DNA from 3 places in the Paenibacillus sp. Y568 genome. Region 1 is predicted to be linked to each of the others. Evidence: riboswitches for the same ligand, from Rfam matches in the RefSeq annotation. Region 1 holds a riboswitch; each other region holds the start of a gene.

Evidence for each region. A riboswitch is a leader RNA that binds a small molecule or an ion and turns the genes downstream of it on or off. The one in region 1 is predicted to bind cobalamin.
Region 2: linked by a shared signal. The riboswitch ahead of AC1D7X_RS05935 (anaerobic ribonucleoside triphosphate reductase) and the one ahead of AC1D7X_RS07125 (ABC transporter substrate-binding protein) in region 1 are both predicted to bind cobalamin.
Region 3: linked by a shared signal. The riboswitch ahead of AC1D7X_RS11805 (S-layer homology domain-containing protein) and the one ahead of AC1D7X_RS07125 (ABC transporter substrate-binding protein) in region 1 are both predicted to bind cobalamin.

Annotation. Positions count from the first base shown of each region.
Region 1 is NZ_JCAIUM010000004.1:47,855-52,148, forward strand. Features, by position in the region: gene cbiB (adenosylcobinamide-phosphate synthase CbiB) at 1-795, shown strand, start outside; gene AC1D7X_RS07120 (histidine phosphatase family protein) at 786-1,385, shown strand; cobalamin riboswitch at 1,479-1,693, shown strand; gene AC1D7X_RS07125 (ABC transporter substrate-binding protein) at 1,944-2,960, shown strand; gene AC1D7X_RS07130 (FecCD family ABC transporter permease) at 2,957-4,003, shown strand; gene AC1D7X_RS07135 (ABC transporter ATP-binding protein) at 4,000-4,294, shown strand, end outside.
Region 2 is NZ_JCAIUM010000003.1:175,201-179,494, reverse strand. Features, by position in the region: gene AC1D7X_RS05950 (hypothetical protein) at 119-1,036, opposite strand; tRNA gene AC1D7X_RS05945 (tRNA-Thr) at 1,283-1,354, opposite strand; gene AC1D7X_RS05940 (MTH1187 family thiamine-binding protein) at 1,429-1,731, opposite strand; cobalamin riboswitch at 1,957-2,216, shown strand; gene AC1D7X_RS05935 (anaerobic ribonucleoside triphosphate reductase) at 2,397-4,294, shown strand, end outside.
Region 3 is NZ_JCAIUM010000007.1:107,647-111,940, reverse strand. Features, by position in the region: gene AC1D7X_RS11805 (S-layer homology domain-containing protein) at 1-2,526, opposite strand, end outside; cobalamin riboswitch at 2,684-2,882, opposite strand; gene AC1D7X_RS11800 (alpha/beta hydrolase) at 3,000-3,818, opposite strand; gene AC1D7X_RS11795 (alpha/beta hydrolase) at 3,808-4,294, opposite strand, start outside.

The DNA of each region.
Region 1 (4,294 bases):
CCAGTTATTATCGTCGGAGGTTCTCTTGTGATAACGTGGGCATTGTTAAGAGGACTCTATATGATTCATCCTTGGTTGTCAGCAGGAGTAGAAGTTATATTGATTGCTACAACCATAGCTACGAAAGGACTTAAAGCTGCGGGTATGGAGGTGTATGGTCATCTTAGTCGAGGTGATCGACCTGCCGCAAGACAAGCATTAGGAATGATTGTTGGAAGAGATACGGCACATTTAGAAGAGCCTGAGATTGTTCGTGGAACGGTTGAGACCGTAGCAGAGAATATCGTAGATGCTATTGTGTCACCGTTGTTCTATGCCCTGATAGGTGGAGCACCACTTGCCATGGCTTATCGTGCGGTCAATACCTTGGACTCCATGGTTGGATATAAGAATGAGAAATATATCAACCTAGGTTGGGCTTCGGCACGATTGGATGATATTGCGAACTTTATCCCAGCTCGAATAACAGCTGTATTATTGGTCGTTAGTAGTTGGATGATGTCTCTAGATTACAAAAAATCTTATCGTACCATCAAACATGATGCCCGGCTCCATCCCAGTCCCAACAGTGGGTTTCCGGAGTCAGCTGTAGCTGGAGCTTTAGGAATCCGGCTCGGAGGTGAGAACGTGTACCATGGAGTATTATCTTTTCGTGCATACATGGGTGAGTATTCTCGTCCAATGGCTAAGGAGGATATTCAGTCAACCGTACGGTTAATGATACTCGCTTCATTACTATTCCTCATGCTGTGCACACTTACGATATGGGGTGTAGGTGGAACGCTATGGAGTTAGAACTAATATGTATCCGTCATGGCAGAACGCAATGGAATCAGGATAGACGATATTTGGGGCATACCGATATAGGTATTCTCCAAGAGTCATTAATAGAGCTTTTGCCAGTGAAAGAAGCCCTTAAAGGAAGAAAGTTTCAAAGGGTATTCTGTAGTGATCTAAAGCGATGTAGGGAAACGTTACAATGGATCTATCCTACTTCCATAGATAGCGTAGCATTTGATGAAAGGTTACGAGAAATGGATTTTGGGGAGTGGGAAGGGCATACCTACGATCAGTTAAAAGATATGAATAATTATCGAGGATGGTTAGACAATCCACAACTCGTAACTCCTCCAGGAGGAGAATCATGGGGGCACTTTCAGAAGCGCCTTGTGGATTTTATGGACAATCTGGCATGTGTCATAAAGGAAGAAAATGATGATAAGGGTATGTCTTCTATATTAATCGTTACGCATGGAGGGGTTATCAGACAACTCGCAAGTATGACCATTCCAGGTTCAACGTTCTGGGATTTCTCTGCTGACCCGGGAAGCTTATTATCATTAAAATTGATCTTGCATGAGGGGCAATGGGTAGGGCACTTATGATGAATCCCATAGCGTATTGTTAACATTAGATTGTAAGGTGACTCTATTTAACCTATAATTTTGAGTAGAGAGGCAAGACTTGTCCTTAAATGAATATAATAAACTTGTGAGGTCTAGGGTAGAAGTGCACCATACGTGCGTGCTTCAACGTCTAGTTAAAAGGGAAGTCGGTGAAATTCCGACGCGGTCCCGCCACTGTGAAACAGGGATGTTCTTAATGTACCACTGTTCTGCGACAAGCAGGATGGGAAGGTGAGGACATTAGCGAACCTGTGAGCCAGGAGACCTGCCTTATGAGTATATTACGACGGTCCTTCGAGGAAGGGATTACGTTTGGCTTATGGAAGTACACCGATTCATTTCGGTACATAGCCCGCGGAACTCATGGTGACTGTTACCATACACCCCGTATAAACGTAACCCCTGATGCTTTCTTAACACAAGAAAATCAGGTTTTTTTTGTTGCGAATGCAAAGACTTCGTAAAGACAATTCATTGAGATCACATGGAGAGCGTCTCGTAAATTATGGAATACGAAGATAGGGGAGAAAGATTACAATGAAACAGAATTGGAAGAATTGGAAGAATTGGAGTTCGGGTGCCCTAGCGATTATTCTAGCGTTATCACTCGCAGCTTGTGGAAATAATAATGAAGCGAAGCAAGTAACGGAATCAGCACCAATAGTCAATGAACAGGGTACTCCACCTGTAGAACAGGCAAGTGAGTTGAGAACGGTCTATCCACTTACCGTAAAAGATGTGACAGGCGAAAGTTTTACATTTAGTGAGGCTCCGGATCAATTAATATCGATATCTACAGCAGAGACAGAAATATTATTTGCTCTAGGATTAGATGAACAGATTGTCGGTGTTTCTGATTATGACGATTATCCAGAAGCTGCGAAATCCAAACCTAAGATGGGTGATTTATATAATCTGAATGAGGAAGCGATTATTGCGGTACAACCTGATCTTGTTCTTACAGGTACTTCTTTGAATGTTGAAGCTAACGAGAAATTTCGTGATTTAGGAATTCCAGCATTTAAGACAGATGCGAAGTCCGTGGATGAGGTCATTGCCAATATTGAATTATTGGGTAAGATTACCGATCGTCAAGCAGAGGCAAAGCGTGTTGTAGATACAATGAAACAAGAGCGCGATGAAGTGACGGAAGTAGTTAAATCACTTACACCTGAACAGAAAAAGACAGTATATTTGGAGTTTTCGCTTGGTTGGACGGTAGGAAATGGCGAATTTTTGGATGAGTTAATCACCCTAGCTGGGGGTGTTAACGTCGCTGCAGATACAGTGGGATGGAATGCAATTAGCGAAGAGAAAATTATTAATGATAATCCTGATGTGATTCTATATTCGAAGAATGTCATTGATGAGAATACAAAAGAAACCTTAGACCAGGTCATTAAAGCTCGTAGTGGATGGGATCAAATTACGGCTATTAAGAATGATGATATATATGCATTAGATGATGGTCTAATTAGTCGTACGGGTCCACGTGTGACACAAGGACTTAAGATCATTGCCAATGCTATTTATCCTGAACTTATGAAGCCATGAGAACAAAGTTAGCTTGGTATGGCGGACTCGGGGTAGTCTTGCTTATCGTGAGTTTTCTACTCTGTCTTGGCATAGGGGCAGTGGAGATCCCAGTAAAAGATATTATAACCATTCTATTGCACAGGGCACCATGGATTGGTGATGCGATTACTCCGAATTGGAGCCCTGCCTTTGAACAAATATTGATCAAAGTCCGGTTACCACGAATTGTCCTTGGTATGTTGGTCGGAGCGGCTCTTGCTATTGCTGGTTCTGGATTTCAGGGTGTACTTCGTAATCCACTAGCTGATCCTTACACCCTTGGCGTATCTTCAGGTGCATCTGTCGGTGCTGCAGTTCTCATATTCTTTGGCATACAGTATTCACTTGTAGGTGCTTGGACACTGCCATTGGTTGCTTTTGTTACGGGCTTATTGACGCTATGGGGCGTGTTATCACTGGCACGAGACGGGGGGAAGATTCCTACTAACAGTCTGATCTTGTCTGGCGTAGTGATGCAATCCTTTCTAGGTGCTATAGTATCCTTCCTAACAGCGATGTCGAAGGAGACGATTAATGAAATCTTGTTCTGGACGATGGGAGGACTCAGCTTCCGAGGCTGGTCATATACCTTAATGCTATTACCATACGTTTTGATTGGGCTTCTCATCATTTGGAGTAGTGCACGATCCTTAAATTTATTAGCACTGGGAGAACGTCAGGCGGCACATATGGGTCTTCGTGTGGAGAGAATTAAGCTAATTACGTTAGTTGTATCGACATTATTAACAGCAGCTGCCGTATCTGTATCGGGTGTCATTGGATTTGTAGGTCTTGTGATTCCGCATATGATTAGACTCATTACCGGTCCTGATTATCGACTCATCGTTCCATTATCAGCAATAGGAGGTGCGATCTTTACCATGTGGTGTGACACCGCTGCCCGCTCCATTCTTGCACCAACAGAGATTCCACTAGGCGTAGTCACGGCATTTCTTGGGGCACCTTTCTTTGCATATTTGTTATATCGTAATAAGAAGCAAGGGAATGGTGGTAAGGTATGATTGAGTTGCGGAATGTATCTAAATGTTACGGAGAGCTTATGGCACTCATCGATGTGAACTGCTCCATACAAGAAGGAGAGTGGTGGGGAATCATTGGTCCAAATGGGAGTGGTAAATCAACGCTACTCCAATTAATCTCTGGAGTCGACAAGATATCCACGGGTGAACTTATGATTCGAGGCCATCATGTCTCGGAGTATAGTCGGCGAGAGTTATCTCAGATGTTGGCTGTCCTTCAGCAGGATGGCCTTCCTGCCATTAACTATCCCGTTAGAGATATTATTGAAATGG
Region 2 (4,294 bases), on a different contig from region 1:
CGCAATTATTGTAATTACTTATTCTCAAAAACGAACAAAGCCATCCAAATGGATGACTTTGTCAATATATTTATATGTCTTTATTGATATATCCTTTAATGAATATCGATTTAAACGCCTAATTCACCGTAATTGAACCGACAGAGGACGTTAGTGACAACAGTGGACCGCCGCCATTGATGTCGCTTTTCCCTTTAGAAACTCCTGTGATGCTACCCACCTCAGTCTTCGTCTCCAGACTACATTGAAGGGATTCAGCCAGGTTCGCAACAATGGCACCTACTTCTGTCTTCACTTTGAGACTACTATCTTCTTTCATTTGATCAATACCCAGTTGAAGACTACCCGTTTCGGATACTATACTAGATTTCCCTTCAATGTGAGCTCCTTCGATACTTACTGAACCCACGTTATTATGAACATCATATACACCTCTCAGGTTACTTAAATTAATCTCACCAACTTCACTGAAGATGTCATAATTTTTAACCCGATCTGGTATCTCTATCACATAATCAATACTGAAGTTTGAGAATCCATACTCTTTCTTTGCCCACTTCCACATATTAAGCTTCTCATTCCCCTTAGGATGTGTAACGACCTCTAACTGATCTCCATTTACAACGACAGCAATTTCCGCGTGATCCATGATCTCTTGATATTTATCATCACGGGATGATTTGTCTAGAGACCAAATTGTAGCAGTCACGTTAATCTTATCACCAGAAGTTCCTTTCACCACAATGTTACCTACCTCATGGTCCACCTGAAGTGCCGATACTGAATTATCCACCTCTTGTGTGTATGAAATCTCTTGGTGAATGCCATTCCTCTTCAACTCATCACTCAAATCTAAGGCTGTATCTTGTACTTTATCCCTAATCCCTTCTACTGCTTCACCAATTCCGCTCTGAATCGTTTCGGTATTATTCGTACAGCCAGACAACAAACCTACGAATACGAATGCTGCAATCAGCATTGGCTTATAATGGATCCCCATATTAAATAATCGCTCCTTCATTTGATAGTCCTGCATTTCAGTCTCACGATGTTACGTTGTCATTATTATACAATATTAGGTAATTAATAACACCGGTCTGTGGACTAGTAAATTACTGGACTAGAGGCGGGGAAAGAGTGTTTAATATTAGTCAGAAAAGGGTTGTTCATTTATCCAATTGCTGTAGTCTCCAAACTCCTTATAGGGACATTATAAAAAGACATAAATAAAACGCGATCTCCGCACAACCGGAAAACCGCGCCCCGTAAGCCTTCTCAAAAATGCTGGTGAAGGGAATTGAACCCCCGGCCTACGCGTTACGAGTGCGTTGCTCTACCCCTGAGCTACACCAGCCTAAGAACCTAACTTGCCTTTACACAATGATTATTGTACTGCTAATTCACATTATATGCTCTGGTAGATAGATCCTACTTTAACTTATCCTGAACAGACTGTAATTTCTGTGCACTAGAAGAAAATTTATCACGACGATCATCCAATTTCACCGAAGTTGAGACCCGCTCTGCTCCCGCTAGGAATGGAGATTCATGTAATGTAGCTATAGCTTTCCATACTAATTCAAGAGGCCCCTCAATAATTGTACTCATGGATGTTAGTTCATACGTTATACCTTGCTGTTCCTTTAGAACCCGTTGCATATCCGCAACGTAAGCACTTAGGCTTGTCGTCTGCGTTCCAATCGGAATAATAGTAACTTCAGCTATTGCCATCTCATCATACCTCCAAAGCTATTTATAATTATTTATATGTTCTTATTCTAGCCAACTCGCAAATATTTAGCAAAATGAAGACACAAAAATTTCATATCACAAATCAAAACACTCCAAAGGTTAGTGGTAGCGGGCTTGGGAAAAGTTTCACACTTTTTTATAGATATTATTTCATAATCGACTGTTTACAAACACAATATATTGAGTTAGATTTATATAACAATACTAAATATAGTAAAAACAGGTGATCCGGTTGGTACATCACATACGGATCTTAAAAGGGAAGAATGGTGCAAATCCATCACGGTCCCGCCACTGTAACTCAAGAATTGACCTGCATATTGCAGACCAATAGACACGGCAATTGCCACTGTGAGCACAAACTTATGGGAAGGCGCTAGTGTCGCTTAAACGATTACCTCCTAAATGGACAAGGGTCGTTTACTTGAGAGAGTCAGGAGACCTGCCTGTTCGACATAATTCAACAAATCCTACGAGGACATAGGAATTGTTACTTTTCACTTCGGTTTTGTAACCAGGAGAATATAGTAGCATGTCCTGAGCAACCTCCTAGGAGTGCTTTTTTTGTCTGATGGATTGTCAGATGGAATACAACATGACGCGACAATCATGGCATTTCTTAACCGAAGGGTGGAATCAGTTCAATGGTACTTATGGAATCAAGAAATCGCACCTCTGAAGCAGAGGTAATGTTACGAGAGGTAGCAAGTCTTGGGCACGATATTTCAGAGAGTCTTAATGTAGAGATGCTACGTGAGAACGCCAACCTGAATGGAGAAAGCTTTTCAGGGAAAATAGGTAAATTCGGTAGCGAATATGCTAAATGGTACGCCAGATATTACATATTACCTGAACAACTCATGGCTGCTGTGGATCATAATGATCTATATGTGCACGACCTTGATCAATATGCGGTAGGAAGTACGAATTGTATCTTCATCCCATTCGACAAACTCCTAGCGCGAGGCTTTAGTACAGGAAGCGGCAGCGTCCGTTCCCCGAAGTCGATCTCAACCGCTATGGCCTTAGTTGCGATAATATTTCAATGTCAGCAGAATTCTCAATATGGTGGAGTTTCAGGGAGCAAATTGGATCATGATTTGGCTCCATATGTCGCCATGTCATTTGCGAAGCATTTTAATAAAGGGGTACAATACTTCAATGAGAATCATTCCATAGAAGAACAAGACATCACTATAGATAATATAACGTTATCCGTTTCTCACCCCCATTCTTACGCTTTTGCCATGCAAGAGACGAAGACAGAATGCCTCCAAGCTGCTGAGAGTTTAATTCATAATCTAAATACGATGTCTAGTCGTGCTGGTGGGCAGATTCCATTCACTAGTATCAATTATGGCACCTGCACCTCCCCTGAGGGACACATGATTATTGACAGCTTACTCAGCGCAACAATGAACGGACTCGGTAATGGAGAAACACCTGTATTCCCTATTCAAATTTTCAAATGTAAACGGGGTATTAATCAATCGCTAGAAGATCCAAACTATCATCTTTTCTTAAAGGCAATCGAATGTTCAACGAAACGTTTGTATCCTAATTTCGCTAACATTGATGCTCCTTTCAACTTGCAGTATTATGATCCGACTGATCCTAACACCGAATTTGCTACAATGGGTTGTCGCACTCGCGTTCTTGCAGATCGACATGGGCGTAATCACTTGGCAGGTAAGGGCAATCTTTCCTTTAATACGATTAATCTTGTTAAATTAGGCATTCAACACGGTATGGTCAATGGCCGCACAACACCTAATGAAGAAGGGTTCTATCAAGATTTATATCATTTCTTAAATATTGCTCTTGATGGTCTTCTACACCGCTACAAGATTCAATCTCGACAACCTGCCAAAGCCTCCGACTTCATGATGCGTGAAGGAGTCTGGGAAGGTGGAGAACAGCTTAATCCTGACGATACCGTGGAAAATTGCTTGAAACATGGTAGCTTGTCCATAGGATTCATTGGTCTGGCCGAATGTATGAAATCTATGTATGGTAAACATCATGCTGAGAGCGATGAAGTGTATGCTAAGGCGTTAGCTCTGATCTCTTCGATGCGTCGTTATTGTGATGATAAGAGTGAGGAATATGACCTTAACATCACTTTGATGGCCACTCCAGCTGAAGGATTGTCAGGTAAATTCACTAAAAAGGATCGAGAAGTATTTGGTTCCATTCCGGGTGTAACGGATCGTGAATATTATACGAATTCTTTTCATGTTCCGGTGTATTATAAGCTACCGGCTGCACGTAAAATTTCACTTGAAGCTCCTTTTCATGAATTATGCAATGCAGGTGCCATCTCTTATGTTGAATTAGATGGAAATGTACGCAGCAACCCGAGTGCTTTTCTCAAAATAGTGCAATATGCATTACAACAGAATATCAGCTACTTCAGTATTAATCATCCAATTGATCGTTGCGGATCATGCCACTATGAAGGCATCATCGGAGATACTTGTCCGCAATGTGGAACTCATGAATCAGACATCCCTATGTATCGCTTACGCCGGGTAACCGGCTA
Region 3 (4,294 bases), on a different contig from region 1:
TAGATCAAGTCCGAGAACTGTCGCTATTATTTTGGTAAACTCTGCTCTTGTAATGTTAGATTTCGGATTAAACTTCCCATTATTCCCTTGAATAAACCCGTTCTGCGTTGCCACACCAATAGCTTCATACGCCCATAAGGAGATGACATTGGCATCTGTATATATTTTTTTCAAATCTATTGGGTTTACCACATCAACAGGATTCACCACATTAAATTTGCTAACGGTATACGACACAAAGGTTGTCATCACATTTGTTTTTAAATAGAGATCGTTGCCCTTAATAAAGGAATAAGTTTGCTTCACATTCCCTTTTGTCGCTTGGATCCCGTTCTCTTCCGTGTTATACATCGTAATTGGTGTAAATGTATTGCCTTCTATGAACCCTGGAAGTTGCTCTTTGCCACCTTTGAAGATAAAGGTAACAGGTTTATCAAATAGCGCTTGATTAGAACCATTTCCCATCACGAAGACTTGATTCAATTTTTCTAACTTTTCATTTTCTTTCAGTGTTCCTTTAATAAGATTTGGTATGGTTGTAGTGTTCGTGTCAGCTGATGTCATAAGTTCAATCTTAGGATCTCCCGTTTTCAGTTGAGTTCCTTTCTCGATAACAACCGATGTATCCCCTTTTACTACCGTAATCATTGGAATATCGTCTTTGACATCTGCTACATTAAGCAACACTTTCGATTGAACATTTGGAATGTTAATCGTGATATTCGTGGTATTTTTAAGTTCCTTTAATATGTTCAGCGTATAGTCCATGGAGATATCCTTAGGCACATTGATAACTGGTGTTTTGTCATCAGATTGAATAACGATTCCTTGACCTACCGATAGTTGACCTTCGGAAGTCTGATCCCATTGGCTAAGGTCTTCACCTAAATCTGTACCTAGATCAGTCGTATAACGCCACTGTACATAATCCCCATCATTCAAAATATATTGACTCGCTCCATAGTTGGGATACCAGCCGTTGACATTATACATCCAGCCACTGCCGCTACCATGGTCAAATTCTCCATCACCCGCAATGGATTCCATATAGATACTTCCATATTTTTCAGTCCAAGAAAAATTGTAACCTATATTACGTTTATCAAGCACTCTTTTTAATACGGTCCAAGCCGTGTCACCCGGTTGTAATTCAACTCTTATAGCTGCAACAACATCGCCCTTGTTTATCGTAAGCTTATCTACAGATAGAGTTACATAAGATTTCAGTTCAGGAGTTGGTGTTACTGGCGGTACCTCTGGTGTTACAGGCGGCACTTCTGGTGTCACTGGCGGCACTTCTGGTGTCACTGGTGGCACTTCTGGTGTTGCCGGTGGCACCTCTGGTGTTGCCGGTGGCAATTCCGGTTGTTTCCCTTGTACATCTGTCATATCATAGAGACCTTGTTGACCATTCACAAATCGATCATAGGCCACTAGAGCAAAAGTACCTTGGTCCGTAGCCATACCGTCTACTTTACCCGCTACAGCCCCACCATTACCTGATGCTCCCGGTTTAACGTGCATAAACCCGCCTTCAGGAACAGCAAATGATAGCAAGGCATCTATAGTAGAATAGCCATTTTTAATAAACCTTGAATCCGTATGTGGATCGATACCTAGACCCGTTAAAGCTACAACAACCTGTGCAATACTTTCGCTATTAATACTTCCCCAACTTGCATAGCCACCCTCATCTTTTTGCGCTTGGGATAACCATACAATCGCTCGATCCACTGCCTCTTTTACATCTTGACGCGTCTCATAATATGGCGTAAGTCCTTGTATTGCCATTCCGGTGACATCAGGATCTGGAACTTTACCGCTTAATGCCCATCCTCCACCACTAATCTCTTTTGCCAAAATATAATCGATCAGCATATCTCGCGTAGTCTGTGTTTTTACACCTGCAACGATCGGTATATCATAATGATTACTGTCTAGTGCTATAAGAGCAAAAATGGGTCCATTAATACCTTGTTTAATAACTGTGCTGTAATCAGCTAGCTTTTCAAGTTGATTGTAACCACCCACATCGATAACACCTTTACCAATAGAGGTTAATCCCAATATTACCCTTGAATGCTCTGTATATTTCACTTTATGTAGTACGCCATTCGCATTCTGCAATACTTTAACAACATTGTTGTAGTAGTTCTCGTAATAGTCATCAGGAACGGTATAATTAGCTCTTGCTAAAGAAAGGATAGACCATTCTCCGCCGCCTGTTCCAAGGGTAGGGTTAGTTACAGTTTTAAGAATATAAGCTAGATTGTTATCTAACTGTTCTTTTGCTGATAGAGTAGCGTTTAAAGTGCTTTGTACACTTAACCTATTCATCTTGGGTATGAAATCTGTGTATACATCACTTGTTACAGCTGTTTGATCGCTGAAATAATCTCCATTTGTTAATGAATTACTAGATTCTGCACCCCCCGTATCCGCATAAGACACGGTCATACTGGTTGCAACCGTAGATATAAATATACATACGATTAGTAACCAAGCTATGAATTTATTATTTCTCATTTGTATCATCTCCCTTTCATTTCACTCAAATTAGCAACCTTCTGTAGAACTAACACAACAAAAAAACCTCTCAACTAGAAAAGTTAAGAGGTTTATATATAGTAAACAGCTAAAATTAGCATGCACTAATAAACACCTTCTATCCATCGTAGAGTTAATGGTGTAACAAAAACAGGCAGGTATTCTGGCTTAAGTATCAACACCCTTACACCCTTCCCAGTTTCCCAGTGGTTTCTTGTAAGGACTCCTCTATTACAGCGGCGGGACCGCGTGGGATTTACACCCACTTCCCTTTTAACCAATTCATGTTCAGTTCGACGAACTGCATAATTGGCACCTGTTTCTAATATTCAATTCTTGAACATCATATCTAATATAGGCTCTTTTGTCATGTTAATATTTTCATTCTTAAATTAAAACAGAGCTGACTTCTGGTAAGTACAGGAATCAGCTCTCTTCTTAGATGCTATATATTATCGATGATTCCTATTTTCTGCAAAACGTATCGCCCTACCAATCAGAGGAGCCATAATTGAAAGGTGCCCTTCATCTTCGAAGCAGCGATGCTCAACGTGGAAGCCAGGAATGTCTGCCTGACTCAAGCGTTCATACATGAGCCTTGCATCCTGAATCATATGAGGTTTCTCTTGGCTCCCTACACCGATATAGAGTGACGATTTCAAAGGAGTAAGCTGTGCACTCTCGCTCAGATTATCCACATAAGGGACGATATATCCATTCTTCCACCAGATCGACGGACTACCCGCAACATAATTTTGAAAAGCTTCGCCCTTCATAAACAATGTATACAAGACAAAAAATCCACCGAGCGAATGTCCAAACAACGTTTGTTGATCTCGATTAATTGCATATATTTGTTCAATGAAAGGTTTAAGTTCTTGTTCTATGAACAATAAGAAACGTTCTGCACCTCCCGTTACTGGCCAAGGTGAATCGTCCTTACGCGGAGGTAATTCATCATCACTCGCATAGATGGTATAATCATTAAATCTTCGTGGTGTATCGAGTGGTTGATCCGTATCATAACCGATGCCAACCACTATAGATGGCTCTATCCGATAAGGTCCCATACTGAGCAGGCGAACTGTCTCGGTCATCGTACCAAAGGCTGCATTACCATCTAACATATAAATAACGGGAAATCCATTCTCCGGAGCTATCGTTGGTGGTACCCAGATCATCACTCGGTAATGTTCACCTGCATCACTGGTCAGATTCCATTGCTCTGCTCCTGGGATCGTGAAGGTTGAGCGTATAGGATTATCGTTCATCTATGATCTCTCCTTCACTAAATAACCTCATCATTCCTCTAATAAAATAAGGTGTGAAGAAGAAATCGTCATGAGTACCTCTCGGATCGGTTTCAAATGTCAGTTGATCTGGTGGAAAACCCTTATCGAGCAATAGGGCATGTGCTTCCTTCGTATGCATGACCATGCCGCGTTGTATATTCGTCTTGTAGATCCCTTCCAGCTCCCCGACATACATATATATGCGATGATTTGTCGCTGAAATGGTCTCCTTATCCATAAATGACAGAACATTTTCATACCAGAAGGAAGCCGAGATGAGTGCAATTTTTCCAAACACTTGAGGGTATTGGTAGTAAGCATACATGGAGACAAGACCGCCCAAGGAACAACCTGCAATCCCTGTATGCTCAGGTCCTGACATCGTTCGATAATTAGCATCTATATACGGTATAATTTCATGGACAAGAACCTTTAAATATTCCTGTGCTCCCCCA